2 regions of the Mycobacterium zoologicum genome follow, and region 1 is predicted to be linked to the other one. Evidence: riboswitches for the same ligand, from Rfam matches in the RefSeq annotation. Region 1 holds a riboswitch; the other holds the start of a gene.
What was found. Region 1 has a riboswitch for magnesium ahead of K6T84_RS06115 (Rv1535 family protein). Riboswitches for the same ligand answer to the same signal wherever they lie in the genome.

Region 2: linked by a shared signal. The riboswitch ahead of K6T84_RS13105 (PPE family protein) and the one ahead of K6T84_RS06115 (Rv1535 family protein) in region 1 are both predicted to bind magnesium.

The regions. Positions count from the first base shown of each region.
Region 1 is NZ_JAYJJS010000005.1:127,988-135,287, reverse strand. It holds gene thiC (phosphomethylpyrimidine synthase ThiC) at 1-1,160, opposite strand, end outside; gene K6T84_RS06125 (MFS transporter) at 1,410-3,158, shown strand; gene K6T84_RS06120 (DoxX family protein) at 3,284-3,709, shown strand; M-box (ykoK) riboswitch at 3,917-4,092, shown strand; gene K6T84_RS06115 (Rv1535 family protein) at 4,319-4,513, shown strand; gene K6T84_RS06110 (hypothetical protein) at 4,516-4,791, opposite strand; gene K6T84_RS06105 (cation-translocating P-type ATPase) at 4,788-7,300, opposite strand, start outside.
Region 2 is NZ_JAYJJS010000014.1:62,475-69,774, forward strand. It holds gene K6T84_RS13090 (PPE family protein) at 1-1,049, shown strand, start outside; gene K6T84_RS13095 (PPE family protein) at 1,062-2,321, shown strand; gene K6T84_RS13100 (PPE family protein) at 2,327-3,661, shown strand; M-box (ykoK) riboswitch at 3,786-3,970, shown strand; gene K6T84_RS13105 (PPE family protein) at 4,390-5,601, shown strand; gene K6T84_RS13110 (MgtC/SapB family protein) at 5,621-6,334, shown strand; gene K6T84_RS13115 (LysM peptidoglycan-binding domain-containing protein) at 6,479-7,027, shown strand; gene K6T84_RS13120 (Rv1815 family serine proteinase) at 7,186-7,300, shown strand, end outside.

The DNA.
Region 1 (7,300 bases):
GTGATGTGGTCATAGGCCGGAGCGATGTCGGTGGCCAGCGGCCCGAGCGTGTAGAACGGCGCCTCTTCGCACAGTTCCTCCTCCAGGCGCACGTTCTCGACGATCTTGTGCATCGGGACGTGGCCTGGGCCCTCGATCATCACCTGCACGCCATGGGATTTTGCGATCTTGGTGAGCTCGCCCAGGGTGCGCAGTTCGGCGAACTGAGCCTCGTCGTTGGCGTCGGCGATCGATCCCGGCCGCAGCCCGTCGCCGAGGGAGAACGTGACGTCGTAGCGGGCCAGGATCTCGCAGAGCTCTTCGAAGTTCGTGTAGAGGAACGACTCCCGGTGATAGGCCAGGCACCACGCGGCCATGATCGCGCCGCCGCGCGACACGATCCCGGTGACCCGCTTGGCGGTCAGCGGAACGTAGCGCAACAGCACGCCGGCGTGCACGGTCATGTAATCCACGCCCTGCTCGCACTGCTCGATCACGGTGTCGCGGTAGATCTCCCAGGTCAGCTTGGCCGGGTCGCCGTTGACCTTCTCCAGTGCCTGATAGATGGGCACGGTCCCGATCGGCACCGGTGAATTGCGCAGAATCCACTCGCGGGTCTCGTGGATGTCCTTGCCGGTGGACAAGTCCATGACGTTGTCGGCGCCCCAGCGGGTGGCCCACACCAGCTTGTCCACCTCTTCGGCGATCGAGCTGGTGACCGCCGAGTTGCCGATGTTGGCGTTGATCTTCACCTTGAACGCCTTGCCGATGATCATCGGCTCGAGCTCGGGGTGCTTGTGGTTGGCCGGGATCACCGCGCGCCCGCGGGCCACCTCGTCGCGGACCAGTTCTGCGGAAACTCCTTCACGGGCGGCGATGAATGCCATCTCCGCGGTGATCTCGCCCGCCCGGGCGCGCTGCAGCTGGGTACCGCGATCGGTCACCACGCCCGCCCGCGGCGCCAAGCCGCGGTGCAGGTCGATTTCAGCATTGGTGTCGGTGTAGGGACCGGAGGTGTCGTAGACATCGAAGTGCTCACCCGTGGTCAGGTTGATGCGCCGGAACGGCACTTTCATCGTGATGCCGCCGGGCCCTTCGATCTCGCGATAGGTCTTCTCGCTGTAGGGGATCGGCCCGGTGGTGACCTGGGGCTCCAGCTGCGTGTTCAAGACGTCGGTCATATTGCTTCCTCTCCCTTGCCGGCATGACCCGGTCAGGTTCGTACGGTCGACGGCCCCGGCCGTCCTCTCAGCGCACTGGCTGCGCTCCCGCGGTTCGATTTCTGCACTGCGAATACTGCATGGCCACGCTATCGCAGCAAGGCTCGCGGCGTAAGCCGCCGATGGGGCCACGGCATCACGAATTAGGCATCCGATGTTTTGATTAGCTAATATATGTGCTTTGGCGACACTGAGGACGCGGGGTGATTGATGACTGCGCAGGCTGAGAGGGTCGGGGTCGACCCGGGTGCGGTCGCCACCGCCCGTCGCCGGCGGCGCTACGACCGCAATCACCCGCAATACAAGTGGATCGCGCTGTCCAACACCACCCTGGGCATTCTGCTGGCCACCATCAACGGCTCGATCGTGCTGATCTCGCTGCCGGCGATCTTCCGTGGCATCGGACTGAACCCGCTGGACCCGTTGAACGTCAGCTACCTGCTGTGGATGCTGATGGGGTACCTGCTGGTGTCGGCGGTGCTGGTGGTGTTCTTCGGCCGCCTCGGCGACATGTTCGGCCGAGTGCGCATCTACAACTGGGGCTTCGTGGTGTTCACGGTCGCGGCGATCGCGCTGTCGATCGACCCCTTCCACCTCGAGCCCGGCGCCATGTGGCTGATCGGATGGCGGGTGGTCCAGGGTGTCGGCGGCGCCATGCTGATGGCGTCGTCGGCGGCGATCCTCACCGATGCCTTCCCGGCCAATCAGCGCGGCATGGCCCTGGGCGTCAACCAGGTGGCCGCTGTCGCCGGGTCGTTCCTCGGTCTGCTGATCGGCGGACTGTTGTCGGAATGGGACTGGCGGGCGGTGTTCTGGGTCGGCGTACCGATCGGGGTGCTCGGCACCATCTGGTCGCTGCGATCACTGCACGAACTCGGCGAGCGAACACCGGCCAAGCTGGACTGGGCGGGCACCGTGACGCTGGGCCTGGGCCTGACGGTAGTGCTGACCGCGATCACCTACAGCATTCAGCCGCACGGGACCTCGCCGACCGGTTGGGGCAGCCCCGCGGTGCTGGGTTCATTGGCGCTCGGGGTCGCCCTGTTGGTGTTGTTCTGCTACATCGAAATGCGGGTAAGCGCCCCACTGCTCGATGTGCGGCTGTTCAAGATTCCGGCGTTCGGCCTGGCCAACGGGGCAGGGCTGCTGGCGGCGATCGGGCGCGGTGGTCTGCAGTTCATGCTGATCATCTGGTTGCAGGGCATCTGGCTGCCGTTGCACGGCTTCAGCTTTGAATCCACGCCGTTGTGGTCGGGCATCTACCTGCTGCCTATGACGGTGGGATTCCTGGTGGCCGGACCGTTGGCCGGTGCGCTGTCCGATCGGCACGGTGCCCGGCCGTTCACGGTCGGCGGCATGGTGTTGATGGCGGTGACGTTCGTGGCACTGGTCGCGCTCCCGGTGGACTTCGACTACTGGGCGTTCGCGGCGCTGGTGTTCCTCAACGGCCTGGGGGGCGGGATCTTCACCGCGCCCAACAGCGCCGTGGTGATGTCGAGCGTGCCGGCCGAGCACCGCGGCGCGGCGTCGGGCGTGCGGGCCACGTTCTTCAACGCCGGTACGTCGCTGTCGATCGGCATCTTCTTCTCGCTGATGGTGATCGGGTTGGCGAACACACTGCCGGGCGCGCTGGCTGCCGGCCTGCAACAGCAGGGCGTGTCCGCCGGGGTCGCCGATCAGGTGGCCAACACTCCGCCGGTGGGCAGCCTGTTCGCCGCCTTCCTGGGCTACAACCCGATCGCCGAGCTGCTGGGACCCTCCGGGGCGCTGGATCAGCCCGGCGTCGATACGCAGGCACTCACCGGGCACGCCTTCTTTCCGCAGCTGATCTCCGGCCCGTTCCACACCGGATTGGCCGTGGTGTTCGCCGCCGCCGCGGTGATGATGGTCCTCGGCGCGCTGACGTCATGGGCGACGCCGGGGCGGTACGCCGCTGAGCCGCTGAACCTGCGGGACTGAATCCACCGATTTTCGTGTACGGCGGGACCGTCGGCACACAAGGTAGTTGACAAGACAACTATCTAGCCTCTAAAGTCTGGGTAGTTAGTTGACAATGAAACTATCTTAAGTGGAGGGATCAACTCGTGGACATCGTGATTCTGGTCGGCCGCATCCTGTTCGGCGCCGTGTTCATCGGCGGTGCGCTGGGGCACCTCACTCAGATCGAGCCGATGGCCGCCTACACCGAAAGCAAGGGCATCAGGCCCGGCAAGCCGGCGGTGGTGGCATCCGGCGTGTGGATGCTCGCCGGTGCGACCCTGGTGATCCTGGGCGCCTGGGCCGACCTGGGCGCGCTGATGCTGGCGGCCTTCCTGCTGCCGACGGCGTTCATCATGCACCCGTACTGGGCTGAGCAGGACCCGCAGGCCAAGGTCAATGAGCAAAACCACTTCATGAAGGACGTTTCGCTGGCGGGTGCAGCCCTGGCATTGTTCGGGTTCTTCGTCACCGCCGGTGCCGGCACGGGATTGCAGCTGACCGGCCCGCTGTTCGCATCGCTGGCCGGCTAAGTCGGCACGTTCTACGAGGCCCCACGGCCCGGTTCTGCGCGACGGTCGCAGAACCGGGCCGTTGCGATCTCGATCTGGTACCAAAGTGACTGGTGTGACTACGCTGACGCCCCCTCGTGGAGGCGATCAGTGCACGTCAGGGGCACGGGACACGCCCATGAGCTGTGGAGTTGACCGGGCCTGGTCCGTGGTGCACTATGGACCACGCAAGCACCTCGTTAGGTGAGGCGTCTGCACGGACACAGGCCACTGACCCCGAACGTCGAAAGACGCCCCGGGTCAGGACAGCTCCTCCCGGCTTAAGGGTTGAGCCCAAGTGGCTTCCGGCCCCCGGGGGCAGGACACGCCGTGCAGTGCCGAAGCTCTGACGAGAGGGGTGCGGTCTTCCGACAGTCGTCGGAACTGCCTCCCAAAGCATGCGGTGAAACCGGCGCGTCAACGCGCCCGCGACCGAGAGGAGGTGAGGGACGAATGAGTTCCGGTGATAGTCCGAGCCGATATTTGACTTCTGTTCCGTCCCCATCCGCACGGTCGCATACCGCCTCCAGCTAAGCCACGATCTGGCCTCTGGCTCGTCGCGCAGCGCCGTTACGCGACTAGGAGGCCATCATGGTTGCGATCGCATACACCGACATTCAGGCGCCGGCACCTCGTGCCATCAGCACGCCGAAGAAGGTGGACAGCCGCCCGGCTGCTCCCGCCTCAGACCCGTTGGTCGACATGACCTCTCGTCTGCTCAGCGGTCCGCTGCACCAGATGTACGCACTCCTGTGGCGCGTCGGAGTGCTGACCGTAAGCAACTGAGGTCAAACCTCTTCGAGCGCCTCGCCGAGTTGCTCGAGCACATCGTTGCGGTGGTTGCTGGCCAGAATGTGGCCGGCAGCCACCGCAACTGCTACCGGCCAATCGATGATCTCGAACGCGGCCAGCAGCGCCAATCCGCCGTAATAGGCCAGCTGCTCGGGCCGCGGAACCGTGACCTTGCCGAACAGCGGCAACTCCACCGCGAAGCCCTCCGCCTCCCGGATATGGGCCACCGCCTCGCGCTGCGACGACGAACGCCGCGGCTTGTCCGCCATCATGAACCTCCTGCTGGCGACGGGTCGCCGGATGGGTGGGCCGCGGCCTTTCCGCGGCTCGAGCCAGTGTCCCCATTGTGCACAAGCCGCAGCACCGGCGCGGACTGGCCATCGGGCGCCGGAGTGCCGTCCGGTCGTCGCGGCCCCGGCACGATGAACTCGACGGGCGGCGCATCGTCGTCGTCCGGCGCGGACAGCAACCGGGGTACTACCGCCGCGCCGACGGTGGCCACCGTCGCGGTGCCCAGCGCCTGAGCCCAGCCCAGCGGGCCCAGCGGAGTGCAGCCCAGCAGCTGACTGACCCCCGGGATAGTGATCAAGGTCCCCATCACACCGAGTGAGCCCACGGCGGTTGCCACCACCAGCGGGTCGCGGGAATCCAGCAGTGTCTGGCCCAGTTGGGTGGCGACCAGCGACACCAGCGCGACCGTCGACGCCCGCTGTTGGCGGCCGGTGACCGAGGCCAGCGCCCATGCGCCCACCGCGGCCGACGCGGTCGTCACCCCGCGCACCGCCACCGTGCGCCACAGCGTGCGCTCGTCCGGGCCGCGCGCATCGACGGCGGCTTCCTCGCTGAGCGAACTGACCGCCAAGGCTGTGGCCGGCAGCGCATCGGTGAGCATGTTCACCAGCACCAGCTGGCGGGCGTTGAGCGGCGAGCTTCCGGTCAGCGCGCTGCCGATGATCGCGAACGCCACCTCACCGGCGTTGCCGCCCAACAGGACCGCCACCGCCGCCTGGACCCGCTGCCACAGCTCGCGACCCTCGTCCAAGGCGTCGAGCAGAGTGTCGACCCGCCCGTCGAGCAGCACCACGTCGGCGGCGCTGCTGGCCGCCTCGCTGCCGTGGGCGACCACGGCGATACCCACCGTTGCGGCGCGGATCGCCGCGGCGTCGTTGGCGCCGTCACCGACCATCGCTGTCACCTTGCCGGTGCGTTCCAGGGTCTGCACGATCTGAACCTTGTTCTCCGGTGACATCCGGGCGAACAACACCCGGTCGGCAACCGCACGTTCCTGGCCCTTGCGCGACAACGCATCCCACTGCGCCCCGCTGATCACCTGGTCGGCCTCGACCGCCAGGCCCATCTCCCGTGCGATGGCGGTGGCGGTCAGCGGGTGGTCGCCGGTGATGAGCCGCACCGGGATGCGGCGGCGATCCAGATCGGCGAGCAGTTCGGTGGCCTCGTCGCGCGGAGTGTCGGACAACCCCAGCAGACCGACGAATGTCATCTCGTCGCCGCAGTATTCGGCGATCTCATCGGGCTCGGGGTCATCACCCAGGGATTCCAGCTGTACCGGTGTCAGGTCCCGGCGGGCCACCGCGATCACCCGCAGGCCGTTGGCGGCCAGCTCAGCCACCGACTTCCTGACGGCCGGGCTCGCGCCGGTGCACGCCAACACCACTTCCGGGGCGCCCTTGAGTGCCAACTCGGATCCGCGGACCGACGCCGAATACGGACGCCCCGAGCGAAACGGCAGGTGCGCGGCGGGGCCATTGGGTTCCGGCACGCCGGCGGCGAGCGCACCCTCCACGATGGCGTTGTCGGTGGCGTGCACCCGAGGGGCGCCGTTGGACGTCGGCGCGGCGCCGGCGGCGTAACGAAAAACTTCTTCGTCGGTGAATCCCGGCGCCGGGTGCACCTGCGCGACCCGCAGTCGGTTCTTGCTCAGGGTCCCGGTCTTGTCGAAACACACCACGTCGACCCGGCCCAGCGCCTCCACGGAACGTGGAACACGCACCAGCACGCCGGCTTTGGTCAACCTGCGCGCCGACGACTGTTGCGCCAGGGTGGCCACCAGCGGCAGCCCTTCGGGAATGGCGGCAACGCTGACCGCGATGCCGCTGGCCACGGCCTGGCGCAGCCCGATCCGGCGCGCCATACCCAGACCGGTCACCAGTGCGCCACCGGCCAGGCTGATCCGCCAGGCCTTACGGGTGAGCAGGCTCAGCTGGTGCTGCAACCCGATCGCGGACTGATCGCCGGCCACCAGATCTGCAGCCCGGCGGCCGTAGGTGTCGCCGCCGCTGGCGGTCACCAGCGCCACCGCTGTTCCGGTGACCACGGTGGTGCCGGCGTAGACCATGCACTCGCGCTCGGCCAGATCCGCGCCCGGAGTGGCTTCGACCTGCTTGACCACCGTCAGCGACTCACCGGTCAGTGACGACTCGTCGACCTCGAGGTCGACGGCCTCGATCAGCCGGCCGTCGGCAGGGATCACCTCGTGGGCCCGCACCTCGATCACCTCGCCGGGGCGCAGTTGCTCGGCGTCGACGTCGACGTAGTCGCCATCGGCGAGGACCTTGCGCGCGGCGGGGATCTGCTCGTTCAACAGGACACTGAGCCGGCGCTCGGCGACCAGACGCTGCGCGGCGGCGAGCATCGCGTTGCCGCCCAGCACCGAACCGACCAGCATGGCATCCACGGGTGAACCCAGCACCGCGCTGGCCGCGGCCCCCAACGCCAGCACCGGCGTGATCGGGTCCGCCAGCTCCCCGCGCACCGCGTGGG
Region 2 (7,300 bases), on a different contig from region 1:
CATCGATGTGGGCGGCGGCTCGCCCCTACGCGGGCTGGATGGGCAGCACCGCCACGCAGGCCCAGCTGGCCGCAGCCCAGGCTCGGGCCGCCGCCGCCGCCTACGACGCGGCGTTCGGCGCGACGGTGCCACCGCCGGCGATCGCCGCGAACCGCAGTCTGCTGCTGTCGTTGATCGCCACCAACATCCTGGGCCAGAACACCGCGGCTATCGCCGCCACCGAGCTGGAATACACCCAGATGTGGGCACAGGATGCAGGTGCCATGTACGGCTACGCCGGCGCATCGGCCAGTGCTACCGCACTGCCTCCGTTCACCACACCGCCCCAGACCACCAACCCGGCGGGGCTGCAGGCCCAATCCGCGGCGGCCAGTCAGGCGGCGTCGGGAGTTGGCGCCCAAGCCCAATCATCGGTGAGCCAACTGATCTCGATGGTGCCCCAGACGCTGCAGACCATGGCTACAGCGGGGACCGCCGCAGCCGACCCGACGTCGATCACGGGCGTTCTGGACTTTCTGGCCGGCCCGCTGTCACCGATCTCGTTGTTCGGGATCGGCGGCATTCCCTACCTGTTGGCGATCCAGTGCGTGCTGCTGCCGATGAACGGGGCGAACGTGGTCTCCGCGGTCAACCGGGCGATGGGACCCAAGCCCTGGCTGGACGAGCCGGTGTTACCCGCCCAAACCCTCACCGGAACACGGCTGGTCGGGGCGCCCGGCCCCGCGGTGGCGGCGGGTTTGGGCAACGCTGGCTCGATCGGTCGAATGTCGGTGCCGCAGAGCTGGCTAGCTCAGACCCCGACCGCGAAGGCAGTGGCCGCCATCTATCCCGAGGCCGGACCGGGAGCCGTTGCGGCGGTGGCAGCGGAGGGCGAGGCCGGGGTGCTCAACGACATGGCGCTGGCCGGTCTGATCGGACGCGCCATGACCGCCAACACCGGCGCGGCCGGACGAGACGTCGGTGGGGCCACCGGCCTGGCGGCGGCAAGCAAGCCCAGCAAGCCCAGCAAGGCGACCATCATCGTGATACCTCCCTCAGCGGAGGACTGACCGGTGCCGGGCGTGGACTTCGGAGCGCTACCGCCGGAGGTGAACTCTGCGCGGATGTATTCCGGGCCCGGAGCAGGGTCACTGCTGGCGGCGGCCGGGGCCTGGCGTGGGTTGGCCGGGGAACTGGGCGTGGTCGCGTCGGCCTACCAGGCGGTGATCGCCGACCTTACCGGCCAGGCCTGGTTCGGCCCGGCGTCGACAGCCATGGCCGCCGCCGCCACGCCCTACGCGGACTGGCTCGGCAACATCGCGACGCTCGCCGAACAGACGGCGAGTCGATTGATGCTGTCAGTCAATGATTTCGAGCAGGCGTTCGCTGCGACGGTGCCACCACCGGCGATCGCGGTGAACCGTACCCGGCTGGCGGCGCTGTCGGCCGCCAACGTATTCGGGCAGCATGCTGCTGAGATCGCGGCGACCGAGGCCGAGTACGGCCAGATGTGGCTGCAGGACGCGATGGCCATGTACGGCTACGCGGCCCGTTCGGCGGCGGCGACCGCGATGGCACCGTTCACCGCGCCGCCAACGGTCACCAGCCCGGCCGGATCTGCCGGACAGGGTGCCGCGGCAGGGCAGGCCGCGGCGGGCAGCGCCCATACCCAGCTGTCGCAGCTGGTCAGCGCGATACCGCGCCAACTGCAGGGCCTTTCGGCTGCCGGGAGCGCGCAGTCCGTGCCCGCCGACCCGGTGTCCCAGGCCGCGTCGTACATCGAGATGATGACACGCTCGATCCTGCCCGCCAATGACACGAACATCACGGCGCTTTACGGCATGGGCCAGTACGCACGCAACCTCAACACCGACTTGGACATCTCCCAGGCCACCGGTGGTAGAGCCGGATTCGGCTCGGGCGCAAGGGTGCTGAATGTCGAGGAATCGACGGTTCTGGGCGGTGCCGCCCGACCGGCCGTGTTCGCGAGCGCCGGAAGCGCCAGCGCCGTAGGCAAGCTCGCCGTTCCGCAGGCTTGGGTTGACTCGCTGCCCGAGGTCACGACCACCGTGAGCCCCGCATCCGCGACGTCACCTGCGGACCACGGCGCCGGGGCGGCCGTGGCCGGCCTCGCCGGGCGCACCGGCCACCGGCAGGGGAGGGCCGAGTATCGCAGCGAGCGGACCGCCGGCGAACTCCTCGGCACCGACGAGGTGCAGCACTGGCATGTCGAACCGGGCGAGCTCAAGAGCCTTCTGGGGGAGGTGGCCGTACAACCCGGCATCCACGAGGTGTACTTCGACACTGAAGAACAACCGGGTTCACGCGGGCCGCGGGGGTGATCGGCATGGATTTCGCGGCGCTGCCGCCCGAGGTGAACTCCGGGCGGATGTATGCCGGTCCCGGCTCCGGGCCGATGCTGGCCGCCGCAACGGCATGGGCGAGGTTGGCCGCCGAGACCGGTTCGGCCGCAAAGGCCTACCAGTCGGTGCTGACGGGCCTGACCGACGAAGGTTGGCTGGGACCGACCTCGGAGTCGATGGCGGCCGCGGTGAGCCCCTACGTGGCGTGGCTGCAAGGCACGGCGGGGCTCGCCGAGCAGGCCGCAGCACGCGCCACCGCGGCCGCGGCCGCCTTCGACGAGGCCTACTCGGCGGTGGCGCCGCCACCGGTGATCGCGGCGAATCGCAGTGCGCAGGCCGCCCTGGTCGCCACGAATCTGCTCGGCCAGAACAGCGCCGAGATCGCGGCGCTGGACGCCGGATACGCGCAGCTGTGGGTCCAAGACGCGGTGGCGATGTACGGTTACGCGGCCCGATCCGCGGCGGCGACCGCGCTGACGACGTTCACCGAGCCTCCGGCCACCACCAATCCGTCGGGAACCGCCGGCCAGGCCGCTGCCGTTGCGCAGGCCGGCGGGCATTCCGAGCTGTCGCAGTTGATCAGCGCGATCCCGCAGGCATTGCAGGGGCTTGGCTCGGCGGCCGCTTCGGTGGCACCGTCGGCTGCGGCGCCGGCGGCCCCGCTGACACTGACGCAGCTCGTCTCCTACCTGCTGATCCTGCCGAAGAGCATCGTGCCGTTCAACGACGCCCTCAAGTCGGTCCTCTACGGCATGATCCAGTACGCCCGAAACCTCAACACCGACTTGGACATTGCCGCGGCCACCGGGGGCAGGGCCGGATTCGGTTCTGGGGCAGCGGCGTTGGTGGCCGCCGACGACACGGCGCTGCTCGGGGCCCGGCCGATGTCGGCGGGTGTGGGCAATGCGGCCGCGATAGGCCGGCTCAGTGTCCCGTCGAACTGGACGGCGACCGCGCCGGTGGCCAAGATGGCGGCCGCCGTGTTGCCGGAGGCCGGGGCTGCGGCGGCGGCCGCCGCGGGGGCCCAGATTCCCACCGGTGTCTTCGGGGACCTCGCAGTTGCGGGCCTGGCGGGACGGGCGCTGACCGGCGCCGCCCCGCGCAGTCACCCGGCCGCGGCGATGAACGGCCATGCCCAGGGCCGGCTGGAGCGGTTGGTGACCGAACTGGCCGGCACCACGGAGGTGCAGCACTGGCATGTGGACCCGAGCCGGTTGGACAGTCTGCTCGAAGAGCTGGCCGAGCAGCCCGGCGTCCACGCCGTACACGTCAATCCGGACGGACAGCAGCCCTCCGGGCCGGCCCCGCAGCCCGGCTGACAGCGGCGCGACTTCTGGCTGATCGCAAGCTGTTTCGGAGCTGTTCCAGCAGATTGTCAGCGGACTGTCAGCGACGCGCCACGGCCGATTGACCAGGAAACTCCCCTGGTGCACTATGGTGAGGCAAGCACCTCGTTAGGTGAGGCGTCTGCACGGATACAGGCCACTGACCCCGAACGTCGAGAGACGCCCCGGGTCAGGACAGCTCCTCCCGGATTAAGGGTTGAGCCCAAGTGGCTTCCGGTCTGCAGTGTTTATGCAGGCAGGACACGCCGTGTAGTGCCGAAACTCTGATGAGAGGGGTGCGTTGTCCGGCCGTGGTCGGGCACATTCACCTCTTCGTGCGTACATGACGGCACCCCCGTGTGCCCAGGCCGAGAGGAGGTGCGAGCGACTTTGAGTCCGAGTGATAGTTCCTATCCGAGTTCGACCGTCGACTCGCTCGATCTCGGTACCGCTTTCACCCTCTGATTCTCACCGGCGCTTGACTCGTCGGCCGGCGTGACTCCGCATGCGGAACACGCCTGCCTTTGGTGTGCCCTGACTTCGCCTGGCGCATAGCTCGTTTCGTCCGGCGACACTTGCCTTCGCATGCCCAGCTCCGGGATGTCGCACTGAGCGGCCCTGCAAACCCGTTGCCGCCCAAGGCTGCTCATTGCCCGTCTTGTTCTGACTGCCACAAGCCATCGATTCATCTTCACCACCGTCAACCAAAAAGGAGCAATGCCATGGACTTCGGAGCATTCCCGCCGGAAATCAACTCAGCCCGCATCTACACCGGTCCCGGTTCGAGCCCGATGATGGCCGCTGCCGGGGCCTGGGACAAGATGGCCGCCGAGCTCAGCTCGGCCGAAGCCGCCTACCAGTCCGTCATCAACGGCCTGGTCAGCGAGGGCTGGATGGGGCCCGCGTCCAACGCGATGGCCGCCGCCGCCGCACCGTATGCGGCCTGGATGGGCGCCACCGCCGCCCAGGCCGAGCAGACCGCCGTTCAGGCCCGTGCGGCCGCCGCGGCGTTCGAGGCCGCCTACGCCATGACGGTTCCGCCGCCGGTGATCGTGGCCAACCGTTCGCAGCTGGCAATGCTGGTGGCCACCAACTTCCTCGGCCAGAACGCCGCGGCGATCGCGGCCACCGAGGCGCACTACAGCCAGATGTGGGCCCAGGACGCCGGTGCGATGTACGGCTACGCGGCCGGTTCGGCGGCGGCCACCAAGGTCACCCCGTTCAGCTCACCGCGTGAAGTGGCCGACCCGTCGGCGCAGGGCACCCAGCAGGCCGCGACGGCACAGGCCGCCGGTACCGCTGCCGCGACGCAGGCGCAATCCGCAGTGTCGCAAGCGCTGACGAACACCCCATCGACCCTGCAGGCGCTTGCCTCGCCGGTGTCCGGTGAGATCGGACCGGTGATTCCGGACATCTTCGGTATCGCGCCCGGGGATCTGAGTAACGCCATGACCAACCTGGCGAGCAGCACCTTCAGCCCGATGGGGATGGCCGGGATCACCCAGGCCGGCGCCGACATCGCCGTCATCCGCGGTGCGGCCCTGGCCGCCGCTGACCCGCTGGGTCTGGGTGCCATCGACCCGCTGGACATGCTGATGCCGAGCCTGGGCCTGCACGGACTCGGCGGGCTGGGCAACCTGGGCGGGGGCCTGGGCGGCGTCGGTACGGCGTCGGCCAGCCTGGGTCAGGCGGCGTCGGTGGGTGGGCTGTCGGTGCCGCACACCTGGGCGGCGGCGGTGCCGGCCACCGGAACCCCGGGCGCTTCGGTGGCGGCCACCGGCTGGACCGTGGCCGCGCACGCGCCGGAGGCTGGGGCGGCAGGTATGCCGGGTGTGCCGCTGGCGGGAGCCGGCCAGGGCCGCAACTACGGTTTCGCGGCACCGCGGTACGGGTTCAAGCCGACGGTGATGGCTCGCCCGGTGGTGGCCGGATAGCTGTGACATCGTGGTCGGCATGCAGACGCTGACCGTCACCGAGTTCACGCTGAGGCTGGCCGTCGGACTGGGCTGTGGGGCCTTGATCGGCCTGGAACGGCAGTGGCGGGCTCGGATGGCCGGGCTGCGGACGAATGCGCTGGTGGCGGCCGGCGCGACGCTGTTCGTGCTGTACTCGATCTCCGCGGGTGACGACAGCTCTACCCGGGTCGCGTCCTACGTGGTGTCCGGGGTGGGGTTCCTCGGCGGTGGGGTGATCCTGCGGGAGGGGTTCAACGTCCGCGGCCTCAACACCGCGGCGACACTGTGGTGCTCGGCCGCCGTCGGAGTGCTGGCGGCGGCCGGGAACCTGGTGTTCGCACTGATCGGGACCGGTGCCATCGTCGGTACCCATCTATTGCTGCGGCCACTGGGCCGGTTGATCGACAGCGATCAGCACATCGAGGAGGACGTGCCGCTGGCGCCGTATCAGGTGGAGGTCATCTGCCGGCCGAAGACGGAGAAGTATCTGCGTGCCCAGATCGTCCAGCACACCGCCGGAAACGATCTGGTCCTGCGGGGCATCCACACCAGCCCGGCGGCCGACGACAACATCGCGCTCACGGCATTGATGCTGTCGGACAACAGGGCACCGGACCGGCTGGAGCGGCTGGTAGGTGAGCTGTCGCTGCAGCCCGGTGTCTATGCGGTGCACTGGCACGCGGAGAATCCGGGGGCGTTGTCCGCGGAGTGACTGGCGGCGTTTTCCATGCCGCGGGAACTTTGAGCAGCGCCTCGGTCGGTGTTCGCATAAGGTGGCGGATGTCGCATCAGCGCGACATCGCCCTGCCGTCTCGGCAGGCCGTGGAAATGGGAAGGGAACATCGTGGCGCAGAGCTTGGGAGACACGCTCACCGCGGGCAAGAAGCTCGTCAAGGGGGAATCGCTGACCTCGAAGAACGGGGCGTACACCCTGACACTTCAGGACGACGGCAACCTGGTGCTGGAAGCACGTGGCAAGGCGGTCTGGTCCTCGGGCACCAACGGCCAGGACGTGGTCCGCGCCGAGGTGCAGCCCGACGGCAACTTCGTGCTCTACACGGCCGACAAGCCGGTGTGGCACACCGACACCAAGGGCAAGAAGGACGTCAAGCTGGTCCTGCAGGACGACCGCAACCTGGTGCTGTACTCCGCTGACGGGGCGGCCTGGTCCACCAAGACCGAGACCGACGCGCCGCCGCCGGAAGAGGCCAAGGCCGAAGAGGCCCCGGCCCAGGAGGCCCCGGCCGCCGGTGCTCAGAAGTACACCGTGGTCGCGGGGGACACCCTGTTCGCCATCGCCGAGAAGTTCTACGGCGACGGCAACAAGTACCCCGAGATCGCCAAGGCCAGCGGTGTTTCGAACCCGGACCTGATTCACCCGGGTCAGGAGCTGACGATCCCCTGATCGTCGCCGGACGCAGCCGCGGCGGCCCGGACCCCGATGGGGCCGGGCCGCTGTGCTGTGTCGTTGACTACGGTGGGTTAAGTTCAGCAGGACCGAAACTCGGTCCTCAACGACGATCGGAGTCGACTTTGCGGGGGTTGGCGACACAGGTGTCGGTGATGGCAGCAGCCACCCTTGCAACCCTGGTGAGCCCGGCCGCCGGTTCGGCCCATGCGGATCCGGTGCTGGTGTACCCGGGCATGGAGGTGCATCAGGACACCCATGTCTGCACGC